Regions from separate parts of the Bradyrhizobium sp. 186 genome, predicted to be linked through region 3. Evidence: predicted binding sites of a transcription regulator. Region 3 holds the regulator's gene; each other region holds the start of a gene.
What was found. The regulator HrcA, encoded in region 3, represses chaperone genes, less so after heat shock. The targets are predictions, from matches to a motif close to GTTAGCACTCNCNNNNNGNGAGTGCTAAC.
Positions count from the first base shown of each region.

Region 1: the regulator HrcA is predicted to act here: its motif matches at 1,240-1,268, upstream of IVB18_RS11320 (co-chaperone GroES).
Region 2: the regulator HrcA is predicted to act here: its motif matches at 2,420-2,448, upstream of IVB18_RS32955 (co-chaperone GroES).

Region 1 is NZ_CP082164.1:2,431,925-2,437,717, reverse strand. It holds gene IVB18_RS11325 (IS256 family transposase) at 1-583, shown strand, start outside; gene IVB18_RS11320 (co-chaperone GroES) at 1,308-1,622, shown strand; gene groL (chaperonin GroEL) at 1,713-3,365, shown strand; gene IVB18_RS11310 (phosphate-starvation-inducible PsiE family protein) at 4,062-4,556, opposite strand; gene ftsH (ATP-dependent zinc metalloprotease FtsH) at 4,616-5,793, opposite strand, start outside.
Region 2 is NZ_CP082164.1:6,812,305-6,818,097, reverse strand. It holds gene lepB (signal peptidase I) at 1-192, shown strand, start outside; gene groL (chaperonin GroEL) at 378-2,018, opposite strand; gene IVB18_RS32955 (co-chaperone GroES) at 2,063-2,377, opposite strand; gene IVB18_RS32950 (usg protein) at 2,755-3,042, shown strand; gene IVB18_RS32945 (cupin domain-containing protein) at 3,299-3,838, shown strand; gene IVB18_RS32940 (nucleoside transporter C-terminal domain-containing protein) at 4,043-5,293, opposite strand; gene IVB18_RS32935 (MFS transporter) at 5,466-5,793, shown strand, end outside.
Region 3 is NZ_CP082164.1:10,369,566-10,375,358, reverse strand. It holds gene IVB18_RS49590 (penicillin-binding protein activator) at 1-595, shown strand, start outside; gene hemW (radical SAM family heme chaperone HemW) at 746-1,900, opposite strand; gene rdgB (RdgB/HAM1 family non-canonical purine NTP pyrophosphatase) at 1,887-2,522, opposite strand; gene rph (ribonuclease PH) at 2,533-3,246, opposite strand; gene hrcA (heat-inducible transcriptional repressor HrcA) at 3,420-4,508, shown strand; gene grpE (nucleotide exchange factor GrpE) at 4,602-5,207, shown strand; gene pncA (bifunctional nicotinamidase/pyrazinamidase) at 5,329-5,793, opposite strand, start outside.

The DNA of each region.
Region 1 (5,793 bases), 2.5 Mb from region 3:
GCTCGACGTGCCCCCGCAGCTCGTCATCGCCGATGGCGCACTCGGGTTCTGGAAGGCGGCCGGTGAGGTCTGGCCGAAAACGCGCGAGCAGCGCTGCTGGGTGCACAAGACCGCCAACGTACTTGCCAAGCTGCCGAAGAGCCAGCAGCCGAAAGCCAAACGCGCGTTGCAGGAGATATGGATGGCCGAAACCAAGGCCACAGCCGAGCTGGCGTTCGACGCCTTCATCGAGAGCTACGCGCTGAAATACGAGAAGGCCGCCGATTGCCTGCGCAAGGATCGAGACACGCTGCTGGCTTTCTACGACTTCCCGGCAGAGCATTGGAAACACCTGCGCACGACCAACCCCATCGAAAGCACCTTCGCCACCGTGCGTCATCGCACGATCCGATCGAAGGGCTGTCTATCCAACAAGACCGCGCTCGCGATGGTCTTCAAACTGGTCGAGGGCGCCCAGAAAAATTGGCGTCGTCTCGATGGCCACAACCAGTTGCCAAAACTCGTTCTCGGTGTGACATTCAACAACGGGATCGAGGTCATCGCCAAGCCGACCGACCGTCAGCCCGCAACCGCCGCCGCCTGACCGGCTCCGGCCGTCACCAAAAATTGGCGATAGCTCTGTCAGAACTGCCGCGACTGAAAACAATGCGACGTTTGCGTGAAAAATGGCCATCGTTCCCTCCCGTTTAGGTGGCGCAGAGAACTAAGTGCAAGCAGAGCAGGCTATGCCTTGAGGAACACCGGGGCAAGAAAATAGAAATTCAACACTGAGCTGAGCTGTGTTGCGGCGCGCAGTCGAGCCAGCGAAGGAGCGTCAGCAGAACTGATCCATTTTCAGACTGCTTAGGCGGTAAACGTGTGCGCTCGCTGCGGGAAGGACATCCGCTAATGGGATGGTCCGTGCTCCTGCCCCGCCAGCAAGCGAAGCTGGCAAGGGGCGCCACAGACAAGGAGCACGCCATGTCTCAGACACCCAATACCGCGATGGCTCGGTGCTTTGCCTTGTTTGTCGGATTACGCTTAGTCATTTGACACCTAAGGCTTGATTGGGTCTACCGCAGATCATTCGTAGGGGATCAATACCCCTGCGGGGTAACGTTCCTGACAGTCAAAATGACCTATTGGGATACAACCTGTGTTCCCATTCCAAATATCGGGCTAATTGCCCCCACTGCCCTACGGCACCTTCACGGCGAGGAACATACCGGGCCAAGACCGAGGTCGCCCTGAGCAGTACGACGTAGCACTCGCTAGCTTTGACTGCTATTTCATCCAAGATAAAAGCGACTAGCAAATAGGAGGAGAGCATGAAATTCCGTCCACTTCACGACCGCCTCGTGGTCAAGCGTATCGACGCAGAAGAGAAGACGGCTGGCGGCATCATCATTCCCGACACGGCCAAGGAAAAGCCCTCCCAGGGTGAAGTCATCGCTGTCGGCCCGGGCGGCCGCGACGAGAGCGGCAAGCTGATCCCGATAGACGTCCACGTCGGCGACCGCGTGCTGTTCGGCAAGTGGTCGGGCACCGAGGTCAAGATCGACGGCCAGGAGCTGCTGATCATGAAGGAGAGCGACATCATGGGCGTTCTCACCGACGTGGCTTCCAAGAAGAAGGCCGCCTGATCCACCGCTCGCACCGCTCACCCCTGAAGAGCGCCTGCCGGGCGCCTCGCCAAGGGTGAGATGAGAACAAGTCAATTCAGGGAAACCAATATGTCAGCCAAAGAAGTCAAATTCGGCGTAGACGCTCGCGACCGCATGCTCCGCGGTGTCGACATCCTCCACAATGCGGTGAAAGTGACGCTCGGCCCAAAGGGCCGCAACGTCGTCCTCGACAAGTCGTTCGGCGCTCCCCGCATCACCAAGGACGGCGTCACCGTCGCCAAGGAGATCGAGCTCGACGACAAGTTCGAGAACATGGGCGCCCAGATGGTGCGCGAAGTCGCCTCCAAGTCCGCCGACGCGGCCGGCGACGGCACCACCACCGCGACCGTGCTCGCCGCTGCGATCGTCCGTGAAGGCGCCAAGTCGGTTGCCGCCGGCATGAACCCGATGGATCTGAAGCGCGGTATCGACATGGCTGTGGAAGCCGTGGTTGCCGACCTCGTCAAGAACTCCAAGAAGGTCACCTCGAACGAGGAGATCGCTCAGGTCGGCACAATTTCGGCCAACGGCGATGCGGAGATCGGCAAGTTCATCTCCGACGCCATGAAGAAGGTCGGCAACGAGGGTGTCATCACCGTTGAGGAAGCCAAGTCGCTCGAGACCGAACTCGAAGTTGTCGAGGGCATGCAGTTCGACCGCGGCTATATCTCGCCCTACTTCGTCACCAACGCCGATAAGATGCGCGTTGAAATGGATGATGCCTACGTCCTGATTAATGAGAAAAAGCTATCTCAGTTGAATGAACTGCTTCCCTTGTTAGAAGCGGTGGTGCAGAGCGGCAAGCCGCTTGTGATTATTGCCGAAGACGTCGAAGGCGAAGCGCTCGCCACCCTCGTGGTCAACCGCCTCCGTGGCGGCCTGAAGGTCGCGGCCGTCAAGGCTCCGGGCTTCGGCGATCGCCGCAAGGCCATGCTCCAGGACATCGCGATCTTGACCGGCGGCCAGGCCATCTCGGAAGATCTCGGCATCAAGCTCGAGAACGTCACGCTCAACATGCTCGGTCGCGCCAAAAAGGTGATGATCGACAAGGAGAACACCACAATCGTCAGCGGCGCCGGCAAGAAGGCCGACATCGAGGCGCGCGTGGCGCAAATCAAGGCGCAGATCGAGGAGACCACCTCGGACTACGACCGTGAGAAGCTGCAGGAGCGTCTCGCCAAGCTCGCGGGCGGCGTCGCGGTGATCCGCGTCGGCGGCGCGACCGAGGTCGAGGTCAGGGAGCGCAAGGATCGCGTGGACGATGCGATGCATGCGACCCGTGCGGCCGTCGAGGAAGGCATCCTGCCGGGCGGCGGCGTTGCGCTGCTGCGTGCCTCCGAGCACCTCAAGGGGATTCGCACCAAAAATGACGACCAGAAGACCGGGGTCGAGATCGTGCGCAAGGCGTTGTCTTACCCGGCCCGCCAGATCGCAATCAACGCGGGCGAGGACGGTTCGGTCATCGTCGGCAAGATCCTCGAAAAGGATCAGTACTCGTACGGCTTCGACTCCCAGACCGGCGAATACGGCAACCTGGTTTCCAAGGGCATCATCGATCCGACCAAGGTGGTTCGAGTGGCGATCCAGAACGCGGCGTCCGTCGCAGCGCTCCTGATCACCACCGAAGCTATGGTGGCCGAAGTGCCGAAGAAGAACACCGGTGCGGGCGGCATGCCTCCGGGCGGCGGCGGCATGGGTGGCATGGGGGGTATGGACTTCTAAGTCCGACCTTCAGAGCTCAACAAGAAGAAGGCTCGGCAGCGATGCCGAGCCTTTTCTGATTTCCTGGCGGTCAGCCGGGATCCACTGGCGCACCGTATTGCGCGAGCGCGTCGAAGCCCGCGCCGCCGACAAATATCAGGCGGCCGAGTTCGAGGGGACACCGCCCCGAATCATCCTGAGGAGCCTCCATTCCCCGAAACAGCGATAGCAGCTTCCTGGCCGACGCACGCCGCCCAATAGAAACAGATTGCCAATCAGAACCTTACAAGGACGACGCGCCTCCGCTAAGAGTCCAATCGCGGCGGTCGCGCGCTGGGCGAGCCGCATCAAATCTGCCCCTACAACCAGACCACCTGTGAGCCGGTCTGGACTTCGCATACAGGCCAAAACGGAAAGTCCGCCCCCGGTACGCAGCGCGAGTAACTGATCGTTAATGCAACGAGAGCGCTCCCGCTCATTTCGATCTTTCGCGTTTTTACACAGCTAGGGTCAATCGCATCACTTTGGCCGTATGCCGGCCGCTTCTGCTCTATCCCCAACTCCGGACATGTCGCTGTACTGCGGCAAATGTCGTGATGGCACAACAACAGAAGTGCAGGTCGGTTTGCTGGCAACCTGTTTCCTCGCGTCGGGCTAGGAACTTTGAATTTGAACTCGTTTTGTCAGCTTTTGTAGCGACCGCCTTGCAATGCAACCTCATCCGTCTCCCGCCGCGATGATTTCGCGCGGCTGCCCTTGGTCGCGCACCAGCCAATAGACGGCGCCCAGCGCGAGGATGGCTGCGGCGAGCGCCAGCAGATGGAAGGCATCCGTGCTCGACAGATCGAGAATGATCAATTTGCGTACCACCGCCAGCAACGCAATCAGGATGACAGAGCGTACTTGCACAACACTGTGGCGCCGCTCCGCCACCACCAGCAGGGAGCGCTTGAACTCGAGTGCAATGATGACGGTAAAGATCATGCCAAACACCGTCTGGAACACACCATAATCGGTCGGATCGAAATTGGTTGCCCAGATGCTGAGCAGGATTTTCAGCGTCAGATTCCACAGCGCGAGGGCAATGATGATGGCGATCAGCGTGGTCAGCATCAGGACGCAGACTTGCTCGAATTTCTGGTAGAGCGTCAGCGGCTCGAACGACAGGCGCAGATCAGAAAAGTCCTTTTTCAAAGGCATCGTCGGCTCCATCAGCCAGCGGGCTTTAGGCATAGCATGATTTTCACCATGATAGTGCCGTACGGTCGTGTCTATTCGGCAGCGGCTTGTGGCGATCGAGGCTCCGGATGATTGGCCAGTTGAGTTAGCTCTGCCTCCTCCAGCGTTTCCTTTTCAAGGAGACGTTGGGCCGTGCGATCGAGAACGGCGCGCCGTTCCTTGAGGAGATCGAGGGCGCGCTGGAATGCTTTCTCCACAATGGCCCGTACCTCTTCATCAACGGTCGCTGCCGTTTTCTCGGCATAATCCCGTTCATGCGGAGGCGATGGAAGATCGGGGCCGGTCAGGAATGTGCGCGGATCACGATCATAGGCGACGTTGCCGAGTTTGTCGGACATTCCGTAGCGTGTAACCATGCTGCGAGCGATATCGGTGACACGCCGCAGGTCGTCTGCAGCACCTGTCGAAAGATGACCGAATACAATTAGCTCGGCGGCGCGACCGCCGAGCGACACGGCCATCTTGTTCTCCAGTTCCTCGCGCGTCATCAAGAAGCGGTCCTCTGTCGGACGCTGAATCGTATAGCCGAGCGAGCCGATGCCGCGCGGGATGATCGACACCTTGTGAACGGGGTCGACACCCGGCAGCGCAAGTGCCACCAGCGCATGGCCCATCTCGTGATAGGCGACGATCTCCCGCTCCTTCGGGTTGAGCAGCCTGTTTCGCTTTTCCAGACCCGCCACGATCCGTTCGACAGCGTTGCCGAAGTCCGCCAGCGACGTTGCATCTGCGCCTCGCCTCGTCGCCAGCAGCGCCGCTTCGTTGACGAGATTGGCGAGGTCGGCGCCGGTAAAACCTGGTGTGAGTGCAGCCACCTTGTCGGCATCGACATCGGGTGCGACTTTCACCTTCTTCATGTGAACCTGCAGGATCTGCACGCGGCCCTTCTTGTCGGGCCGGTCCACCAGCACCTGGCGGTCGAACCGGCCGGCCCGCAACAGCGCGGGATCGAGAATCTCGGGCCGGTTGGTGGCTGCCAGAATCACGAGCCCGGAGCGCGAATCGAAGCCGTCGAGCTCAACCAGAAGCTGATTGAGCGTTTGCTCCTTTTCGTCGTGGCCTCCGGCATAGGGACCGATGCCGCGCGCCCGGCCGAGCGCGTCGAGTTCGTCGATAAAGATGATGGCGGGCGCCTTCTGGTGGGCCTGCAGGAACAGGTCGCGCACCCGCGCCGCACCTACACCGACGAACATTTCGACGAATTCCGAGC
Region 2 (5,793 bases), 3.6 Mb from region 3:
GTCTACACGGTGCCCCCGGGCCATTTCTTCGTGCTCGGCGACAACCGCGACAACTCCACCGACAGCCGCGCGATGAGTGCGATGGGCTTTGTGCCGATGGACAATCTCGTCGGCCGTGTGACGACGCGGATATTCTGGTCGCTCAACGCCAACGGCGAGCCGCGCATGGAGCGGCTGGGCAAGGTGTGGTGAGGCCCCGCTCGTCATTCCGGGGCGGCGCAAAACGCCGAGCTATGATGCGCAATTGCGCATCATAGCTCGCGCCCAAGGGGGGCGCCCCGGAATGACGAGTGGAGAGATTGGGACCCTAAAAAACAAAAACCCCGGCATCGCTGCCGGGGTTTCGCATTTCTTGGCTTCGCCGGAGGTGGCTGGACTTAGAAGTCCATGCCGCCCATGCCGCCGCCCGGGGGCATTGCCGGACCGGCGCCGCCCTTCTTGGGCAGCTCGGCGACCATGGCTTCCGTGGTGATCAGCAGAGCCGCAACCGAGGCTGCGTTCTGGATCGCGGTGCGGACCACCTTGGTCGGGTCGATGATGCCCTTGGTGACCAGGTTGACGTACTCGCCGGTCTGGGAGTCGAAGCCGTAAGCATACGTCTTGTTCTCCAGGATCTTGCCGACGATCACCGAGCCGTCTTCACCGGCGTTGATCGCGATCTGGCGAGCGGGCGCGGAGAGCGCCTTGCGCACGATCTCGACGCCGGTCTTCTGGTCGTCGTTCTTGGTGCGCAGACCCTTGAGCTGCTCGGAGGCACGGAGCAGGGCGACGCCGCCGCCCGGGACGATGCCTTCCTCGACCGCTGCGCGGGTCGCATGCATCGCGTCATCAACGCGATCCTTGCGCTCCTTCACCTCGACCTCGGTCGCACCGCCGACGCGGATCACCGCGACGCCGCCTGCGAGCTTGGCCAAACGCTCCTGGAGCTTCTCACGGTCGTAGTCCGAGGTGGTCTCCTCGATCTGCGCCTTGATCTGGGCCACGCGCGCCTCGATGTCGGCCTTCTTGCCGGCGCCGTTGACGATCGTGGTGTTCTCCTTGTCGATCATCACCTTCTTGGCGCGACCGAGCATGTTGAGCGTGACGTTCTCGAGCTTGATGCCGAGATCTTCCGAGATCGCCTGGCCGCCGGTCAGGATCGCGATGTCCTGCAGCATGGCCTTGCGGCGATCGCCGAAGCCCGGAGCCTTGACGGCCGCGACCTTCAGACCACCGCGCAGACGGTTGACGACGAGGGTCGCGAGGGCTTCACCTTCGACGTCCTCGGCGACGATGATCAGCGGCTTGCCGGTCTGCACCACGGCCTCGAGCAGCGGCAGCAGCTCGTTCAGCGAGGAGAGCTTCTTCTCGTTGATGAGGATGTAGGCGTCGTCCATCTCAACGCGCATCTTGTCGGCGTTGGTGACGAAGTAGGGCGAGATGTAGCCGCGGTCGAACTGCATGCCCTCGACAACGTCGAGCTCGGTCTCGAGCGACTTGGCTTCCTCGACGGTGATGACACCCTCGTTGCCGACCTTCTTCATGGCGTCGGAGAGGAACTTGCCGATCTCGGCGTCGCCGTTGGCCGAGATGGTGCCGACCTGGGCGATCTCGTCGTTCGAGGTGACCTTCTTGGAGTTCTTGACGAGGTCGGCGACCACGGCTTCCACGGCCAGGTCGATACCACGCTTCAGGTCCATCGGGTTCATGCCGGCGGCAACCGACTTGGCGCCTTCACGGACGATCGCGGCCGCGAGCACGGTTGCGGTGGTGGTGCCGTCGCCGGCCGCATCGGCGGACTTGGAGGCGACTTCGCGCACCATCTGGGCGCCCATGTTCTCGAACTTGTCGTCGAGCTCGATCTCCTTGGCGACGGTGACGCCGTCCTTGGTGATGCGGGGAGCGCCGAACGACTTGTCGAGGACGACGTTGCGGCCCTTGGGGCCGAGCGTCACCTTGACGGCGTTGGCGAGGATGTCGACGCCACGCAGCATCTTGTCGCGTGCATCGACGCCGAATTTGACTTCTTTAGCTGCCATCTGGATTTTTCCTTAGGTGTTTAGCTGGTGGAGAGAGGGGGCTCTTAGGCCGCCTTCTTCTTGGAAGCGGGGACGTCGAGGACGCCCATCACGTCGCTTTCCTTCATGATCAGCAGATCTTCATTGTCGATCTTGACCTCGGTGCCGGACCACTTGCCGAACAGCACGCGGTCGCCGACCTTCAGGTCGATCGGGATCAGCTTGCCGGCTTCGTCGCGGCCACCGGGGCCGACAGCGACGATTTCGCCCTGCGAGGGCTTTTCCTTGACGGTGTCGGGAATGATAATGCCGCCAGCGGTCTTCTCTTCTGCGTCGATGCGCTTGACCACGACGCGGTCGTGAAGCGGACGGAATTTCATGCAGTCCTCCTAAGCGTTTGCTCGGATTGATGTTTTCAGGGTGTTAGCAGTCGATGCCCGCGAGTGCCAATGCGGGTGAAGATCAAATAGGCCAGGATTTTTGCGGGAGCAAGGGCTTCTAGCAGAAAAATAAGCACTCAGAAGCGCTGCCTGCCAGAATTCTTTACCATCGTTAACCGGCCTTGGGGACCGTATTAGCACCGTGCCGCATCTGCTGCTAACGCATTGAATTTCAACAGCTTGTTAAACTTTTGGGCTTGAGATGCATTGTCAGTTTGCGTCACATTTCTCTCATGTGAGCGCATCTCCACCGGGTGGCTCGTAGGGCGTACCGGAAAGCCACCCCTTGAATATGCGCTCCTGCACAGGAGGTTGGCATGGTCTCGCGGGTTGGGGTTGTTTCCGACGACTTCCGGAAGCAGGTGCTGGGTTACGGGCTGACGACGGCGCAAATTCTCTACCGAATGCCGGATCATCCTTCGCTGCTCCAGACCTACATCTGGCAGAACTACGACATGTTCCCGAAATTTCCGGTGCTGAAGGATTTCCTCGCGTTCTGGGAGGAAAAGCTCGACGGCCCCCTGTTCTCAGTGACGGTGGCGCATTCGAAGCTGATCAAGCCGGCCGAGCTGCGCGCAGTGGATGGCGTGTTCAGGCTGCATTGAGACGAGGCTTCGGGTGGGCAAAGCGGAGAGGCTGGGCAAGTATTCATTGCGGCGGCCGCGTCGTAGAACATCGTTCTTATCGCGTGGGCCCAAGGCGACTTTGATGGAATTTCCTGACTGCCTCCTCGTACAACAACGGATAATTTTCTACAGCATTGAAGATGCATTGGATACTTGCCCAGCCTCTCCGCTTTGCCCACCCTACGATTTCCCAATGTGTGATAGCCTCTCCCCATAACAACAACGGGAGGCAGCCATGGCCAAGAAGGTGAAATCGCGCAACGCGGCGCAAGCCGCCGTGAAGAAGAGGAGCGGCAGCAAAGCCGCGGCGCGATCCTCGGCACGCAAGGCGGTGAAGTCGAAGGCCCGCTCGGCATCGGCCAGATCATCTGCCAAGAAAGCTGTGCGGCCCAAGCAGCGCATCGCGATCAGCCATCACCGCGAGGAAGACTTCAAAGCCGATGGCCTGCGTGCCTACGCGAAATATCGCGATCTCGGCATCGCCGATGCGAGCCACGGGCTGGCTCGAGCGCATGTGATCCGGCTGCAGGGTCCCTGTAATCCGGACGAAGTGTCAAAACTGCACTTTCACGCCGTCGACTTCCAGATGGTCTACGTGCTCAAGGGCTGGGTGAAGACCTACATGGACGGCGAGGGCGAGACCTTGATGAAGGAAGGCAGCGCCTGGACCCAGCCGCCGAAGATCAAGCATATGATCCTGGACTATTCGGACGACGTCGAGCTGCTGGAGGTGATTTTGCCGGCGGAGTTCAAGACGGTGGAGTTAAAGGCGTAGGCGCTCTCTCCTCGTCATTGCGAGGAGCTCTTGCGACGAAGCAATCCAAAATCTCTCCGCGGATGCAGTCTGGATTGCTTCGCTTCGCTCGCAATGACGGGTCCCTTGTAGCCCGGCTGGAGCGAAGCGAAATCCGGGAAAGTCTCTCCGCGGAGAAGGTGGTCCCGGATTGCGCTGCGCTCCATCCGGGCTACGAGCTCGTTGCTATGCCAGCACCCCCACGATCGCTCCCATCAGACACGTCGTCAGCGTGCCCGACACGATCGACTTCAGCCCGAGCGTGTTGATCTCCGCGCGCCGTTCCGGCGCCATCACGCCGAGGCCGCCGATCATGATGCCGAGGCTGGCGAAATTGGCGAAGCCGCACATCGCGTAGAGCATGATCAGGCGCGAGCGCGCGTCGAGCGCGTCCGGCGCAAGTTTTGACAGATCGACATAAGCGATCAATTCGTTGAGCACGGTCTTGGTGCCCATCAGGCTGCCGGCCGTCACCGCCTGGTCCCACGGCAGCCCCATCAGCCAGCACACTGGCGCCATCACGAGACCGAGCAGGCGCTGCAACGAGATCGCAGCGCCGCCGATATTCGGCAGCAGTCCGAGGATGGCATTGACGAGATAGACCAGCGCCACCAGCACCAGCAACATGGCGACGATGTTGATCAGCAGCTCGATCCCTGCGCTCGTCCCTTTCACGATCGCATCCATCGTGCCGGAGACTTCCATCTCCGGATCCTCCAGCGCGCCGCCGGTGCGCTTGTCGGAGGTCTCCGGCACCATGATCAGGCTGACCAGGATCGCGGCTGGCGCGCCCAGCACGGAGGCGATAACGAAATGCGCGGCCGCGTCGGGAATGAGGGGCGCAAGGAGCGTCGCATAGAGCACCAGCACCGTGCCGGCGATGCCGGCCATGCCGCCGGTCATCACCAGGAATAGTTCGCTGCGCGTCATCTGCGCCAGATACGGCCGCACGAACAGCGGCGCCTCGACCATGCCGAGAAAGATGTTGGCGGCGGTCGACAGTCCCACCGCGCCGCCGACCCCGAGCGTGCGTTCGAGCAGCCAGGCCATGCCGCGCACGATCGGCGGCAGCACGCGCCAATAGAACAACAGCGTCGTCAGCACGCTCATCACCAGCACGATCGGCAGCGCCTGGAACGCCAGGATGAAATCGGCGCCCGGCACCTTCACGTCGAAGGGCGGGGGACCGCCGCCGACATAGCCGAACACGAAGGAGGAGCCGGCGCGCGAGGCCGCGGAGATCGCGCCGACAGCGTCGTTGATGGCGCCGAAGGCATGCGCGATGACGGGCAGCTTCAGGAGGACGATCGCGGTGACGAAGGTGGCGACAAGGCCGATCGCCGCCTGGCGCAGCGACACCGCGCGACGATTCTCCGCCAACGCCCAGGCGATCGCCAGCAATGCGAAAACGCCGAGTGCTGATTGCAGCCGCAGCATGATGTCCCCAAACCTCCAACGATTATGGCCGTGCGTGCGATGCAAACGCAATGCCGGAAGATCGACGGAGCGTCCCGCTGTTGACAAGCAAGTCCGCGTCAGCCACGCGAGGCCTCGTCAATATCAGGCGGATGGTCCAAGGGTGAGCCAGGAGCTAAGTGGAGTGCGGCCGGTGCCGGCGAATCCGCCAGTCAGCGCCCGTGCACTCCTCTCCCACCGCGCCTTCCTGTTCTTTCTGCTCTCGCGCAGCCTGTCGCGCTTTTCCAGCCAGATCGCTGCGGTCGCGATCGGCTGGCAGATCTACGATCTCACCGGCTCGGCCTTCGACCTCGGCATGGTCGGCCTCGTGCAGTTCCTCCCTACAGCGCTGCTGGTGTTCGTCGCCGGCCATGCCGCCGACCGCTACGAGCGCAAGCGCGTCGTTCAGCTCTGCCAGCTCGTGGAAGCCGCGACCGCGCTTTATCTCGCAGTCAGCACTTACCTCGGCGCGGTCAGTGAAG
Region 3 (5,793 bases):
TGGCAATGTCGTCGAAGCCGCGGTGAAGGCGGCGGTGCCGCGGCGCGGCGGCCGCATTGTCGCGTTCGAGAAATACGGCGCCGATCGCGCCACGCCGGCGCGGACGGTGGCGCAGCAGCTCGGCAGCGCAGATGCGCTGTTCATTGCCGATGACGGCGATGCCGTCGTCGCGGTGGCGGATGCGATGACCGCGGCGGGCGCGAATTTGCGCAACATCCAGTTGCTCGGCACCGGCCTCTGGGACAATCCGCGCGTCTATGCCAGCTCTGCGCTGCAAGGCGGCCTCTATGCCGCGCCCGACCCGGCCGGCTTTCGCGCATTCTCCGGCCGCTATCGCACCAAATATGGCGGCGAGCCGGTGCGCACCGCAACGCTCGCCTACGACGCAGTGGCTCTCGTCGCCGCGCTCGCGCGCACGCAAGGCCCCACGCGCTTCTCGTCCGACGTGCTCACCAACCCCTCCGGCTTCGCCGGCATCGACGGCCTGTTCCGCTTCCGCGCGGATGGAACGAACGAGCGCGGCCTCGCGGTGATGAAGGTGACGACCGGCGGTGGTGTGGCGGTCGCGGGTTCGCCGAAGAGTTTTGGGGCTTGATGATTCACCCCTCCCGCTTGCGGGAGAGGTCGGCGCGTAGCGCCGGGTGAGGGCTCTCTCCGCTTGGGGATTGTCCCGTTGCGGAGACACCCTCTCCCCAACCCTCTCCCGCAAGCGGGAGAGGGAGCGCACCGCCGATTTGGTTGAGACTTACGCCGCCAGATCCGCGACTACCGCGTCCAGCACCGGAAAACCGCTGCTCGTCACGCGCAGCCGTCCCGTTGCATCCACCGTGATCGCACCTTCTTCGCGCAACAGCGCGATGCGCTTGGGGTCGAGCGGGCGGCCGGACAGGGCAGTGTAACGCTTCGGATCGATACCTTCCGCAAGGCGCAATCCCATCAGCAGGAATTCGTCGGCGCGCTCCTCGCTGTTGAGGAGATCGTCGGTGACGACGCCATGGCCGTTGGTTTCGACCCGCATCAGCCAGGCTTCGGGGCGCTTCTCGGTGGCGATTGCGTGCCTGATGCCGTCGATATCGAGTCTTCCGTGTGCGCCAGGGCCGACGCCGGCATATTCCTCGCCGCGCCAGTAGACCAGATTGTGCCGGCACTCGGCGCCGCGCCGCGCGTGATTGGAGATCTCGTAAGCAGGCAGCCCGAGCTTGTCGCAGGTTTCCTGCGTGACGTCGTAGAGCGCGCGCGCGACCGCTTCGTCCGGTATCTTCAGCTTGCCGGCCTGGTGCAGGCCGAAAAACGGCGTGCCTTCCTCGATGGTGAGCTGATAGAGCGACAGATGCTCGGCGGCCTCGTCGATGGCGTGACGTAGTTCATCGGCCCACATCGCCGGGGTCTGGTCGGGGCGGGCGTAGATCAGATCGAAGGAGTAACGGTCGAACGAACGGCGCGCGATCGCGACCGCATCGAGTGCCTCGCGGGCGCTATGCAGGCGGCCCAGCGCTTTCAGCGAGGCGTCGTCGAGCGCCTGCACTCCGAGCGAGACGCGGTTGACGCCGGCGGCGCGATAGCCTGCGAAGCGCGTGGCTTCGACGCTGGTCGGATTCGCCTCGAGCGTGACCTCGACGTCGCCGGCGACCTTCCAGTGCTTGCCGATGGCATCGAGAACCGCGCCGACGGTCGCAGGCTGCATCAAAGACGGTGTGCCGCCGCCGAGGAAGATCGAGGTGACCTCGCGGCCCGGCGCGCGCTGCGCAGTCGTTTCGATCTCGCGCGTAAAGGCAGAGGCAAAGCGCGCCTCGTCGATCGGGGCGTGGCGGACGTGACTGTTGAAGTCGCAATAGGGGCACTTCGACAGGCAGAACGGCCAGTGCACGTAGACGCCGAAAGCTTCGTTAGCGCGGCTCAAGGCAGATCTCCGCCAGTTTCACGAAGGCGCGGGCACGGTGCGAGAGTCCGAGGCCCAACGGCGGCAGGCCGTGCTTCTCGATGCTGGTCATCTCGCCGAACGTACGTGTGTGGCCGTCGGGCAAAAACATCGGGTCGTAGCCGAAGCCGGCCGTGCCGCGCGGCGGCCAGACCAGCGTGCCGTCGACGCGCGCCTCGACTTCTTCGAGATGATGGTCGGGCCAGGCGACGCAGAGCGCGGAGACGAAATGCGCGGTGCGCTTGTCCGGTGTGGTGGCGCCGCGCTCCCGCAACAGGCGCTCGATCCGCGTCATCGCCGCGGTGAAATCCTTGGACGGACCCGCCCAGCGTGCGCTGTGGATGCCGGGCGCGCCGTCGAGCGCGTCGACCACGATGCCGGAATCATCGGCGAAGGAAGGAAGCTTAGTCGCCTGCGCCGCCGCGCTCGCCTTGATCGCGGCGTTGCTGCGGAAATCGTGGCCGGTCTCTTCCGGTTCGGGCAGGCCGAGCTCGCCGGCCGACACCGCCTCGATGCCGTGAGGCGCGAGCAGCTCCTTCATCTCGGCGAGCTTGCCGGGATTGTGGGTCGCGATGACGAGCTTTCCGGTGATTCGGCGGTGCATGGCTTATTGACTATGCCACCGCAAGTTTCTGCAAGTCCACGAGACGCGCGACGCCCTTGCGTGCCAGCGCCATCAGCGCCAGGAACTCGTCCTGCGTGAACGGCTCGCGCTCCGCGGTTCCCTGCACCTCGATGATGCGGCCGTCGCCGGTCATGACGAAATTGGCGTCGGTCTGGGCTTCCGAATCCTCGGCATAGTCGAGATCGAGCACCGGCGTGCCGTTGTAGATGCCGCAGGAGATCGCGGCGACGTTGTCGCGCATCACATTGGCCTTGATCATGTTGCGCGCCTTCATCCAGCTGATGCAATCAGCGAGCGCGACCCAGGCGCCCGTGATCGAGGCCGTACGGGTGCCGCCGTCGGCCTGGATCACGTCGCAATCGACCGTGATCTGACGCTCGCCGAGCGCTTCGAGATCGACGATGGTGCGAAGCGAGCGGCCGATCAGGCGCTGGATTTCCACGGTGCGGCCGCTCTGTTTTCCAGCGGAGGCCTCGCGGCGGGTGCGTTCCAGCGTGGCGCGCGGCAGCATGCCGTATTCGGCGGTGACCCAGCCGCGGCCCTGGCCCTTCAGCCACGGCGGCAGGCGCTCTTCCAAAGTGGCGGTGACCAGCACATGGGTATCGCCGAACTTCACCAGGCAGGAGCCTTCCGCATATTTGACCACGCCGCGCTCCAGCGTCACGGGGCGCAATTCGTCGGGCGCACGGCGGCTTGGCCGCATGGGAAATCCTCCAAAACTCACGGGAATAGGCTGTTCGCGGTGCTTGTAGGTGGGGTGAGGGTAGGCGGCAAGGGGGACGTCTGACTTTTCGGTCCCCAGGCAATCGCAAAACCACGCTTGTCAGCGGCCTCCCGGATAGACAAATTACAAGCATCCGAGAGGAGTTAACGTCCGTGGCCCATCACGATCCGATCCATCTGATCGCGCCGCGCGCAGGCCTCGCCCAGCTCAACGAGCGATCCCGCGATATCTTTCGTCAAATCGTCGAGAGTTATCTCACGACCGGTGAGCCGGTCGGCTCGCGCAATATCTCGCGCCTGATCGCCATGCCGCTGTCGCCGGCATCGGTGCGCAATGTCATGGCCGATCTGGAACAGCTCGGCCTGATCTATGCCCCGCACACCTCCGCCGGCCGGCTGCCGACGGAACTCGGCCTACGCTTCTTCGTCGATGCCTTGATGCAGGTCGGCGATCTCAACGACGCCGAACGGCAGGCGATCCAGAGCCAGCTCACCTCCGTCGGCCAGGCGCAATCGGTCGAGGCCGCTCTGGAGGAGGCGTTGACGCGGCTCTCCGGCCTGACCCGGGCCGCCGCGGTCGTGCTGACGCCGAAATCCAATGCGCGGTTGAAACACATCGAGTTTGTCCGGTTGGAACCGGAGAAGGCGCTGGCGATCCTGGTCGGTGAGGACGGCCAAGTCGAAAACCGGGTGCTGACGCTGCCGCCGGGGGTTCCATCCTCGGCGCTGACGGAGGCCGGCAATTTCCTCAACGCGAGAATCCGCGGCCGAACGCTGGCCGAGGCGCGGCTCGAGCTCGAGACTGCGCTCGGAGAGGCGCGCGCCGAGCTCGATCAGCTGACCCAGAAGGTGATCTCGGCCGGGATCGCAAGCTGGTCCGGCGGCGAGAACGAAGATCGCCAGCTCATCGTCCGCGGCCACGCCAATCTGCTCGAAGACCTGCACGCGCTGGAGGATCTCGAGCGCGTGCGCCTTCTGTTCGACGATCTCGAGACCAAGCGCGGCGTCATCGACCTGCTCGGCCGCGCCGAGACTGCCGAGGGGGTGCGCATCTTCATCGGCTCCGAGAACAAGCTGTTCTCGCTGTCGGGCTCCTCCACCATTATCGCGCCCTATCGGGATGCCGCCGGCCGCATCGTCGGCGTTTTGGGCGTGATCGGGCCGACACGGCTGAATTATGCCCGCGTGATCCCCACCGTGGACTACGCCGCCCGCATCGTCAGTCGCCTTCTGGGCGGCTGACCGGCGTTTCGATCACGGGCGCTTGATTTTCGGCGTCCGAAGCACGATATCCGGACAAGAAAAATCCCTGAGACGAGTTTGAGAAGAGGGCCGATGACCGATCGAGACCGGCAACCCGAAGACACGACTGGCGAGCCCGTGGTGTCAAAGCCGTATGTGATGCCCGACGATCCCGAGCCCGGTTCGGTCGAATTGTTGCAGCAGGAGGTCTCCGAGGCGCGTGACCGCATGCTGCGGACGCTGGCCGAGATGGAGAATCTGCGCAAGCGCACCATCAAGGAGGTCGCCGACGCCAGGCTCTATGGCATCACCGGCTTTGCCCGCGACGTGCTCGACATCGCCGACAATCTCCAGCGCGCGCTTGATGCGGTTCCGGCCGAGGCGCGGGCCGCTGCCGATCCTGGCCTGACATCGCTGATCGAGGGCGTCGAGCTCACCGAGCGTTCGCTGCTCAACGCGCTGGAAAAGCACGGCGTGAAGAAGTTCGATCCGCAGGGCCAGAAGTTCGACCCGAACTTCCAGCAGGCGATGTTCGAAGTGCCCGATCCGTCGGTGCCGTCGGGCACCGTGGTGCAGGTCATGCAGGCCGGCTACACCATCGGCGAGCGCGTGCTTCGTCCGGCTCTCGTTGGTGTCGCCAAGGGCGGCGCAAAGGCCGCACCTGCCGCCAACAACAACGAGCCGAACGGCGCGGTGTAAGCCGCATTCTACGCACTGTTGGTTCAGGCGTCGTTCCGGGGCGGCTCGCAGAGCCGAACCCGGAAACTCGAGCTTCCGGGTTCGATGCTTCGCATCGCCCCGGAATGACGGCTCGCTTCCGTTACGCGCTCACCGCGATATCGCCCGACTGAATCCGCTTCACCCCGGCCTTGGCCATATCGGCCCAGGCCTTGGCCAGCGAGCCCTGCGTGTCGATGCCGCGGCAGGCGTCTTCCACGACATAGACCTCGAAGCCCGCCTTGCGCGCGTCGAGCGCGGTCCAGGCGACGCAGAAATCGGTCGCGAGCCCTGCGACGAAGACGCGCTTGATCTTGCGCCCCTTCAGATAGCCGGCGAGACCGGTCGAAGTCTTGCCGTCGGCTTCGAGGAAGGCCGAGTAGCTGTCGACGTCCTTGTGAAAGCCCTTGCGGATGATGAGCTCGGCGTGCGCGATCGAAAGGTCCTTCGACAACGCCGCGCCGTCGGTGCCTTGCACGCAATGGTCGGGCCACAGCACCTGCTTGCCATAGGGCAGGTCGACGGTCTCGAACGGCTTCTTGCCGGGATGTACCGAGGCGAACGAGAC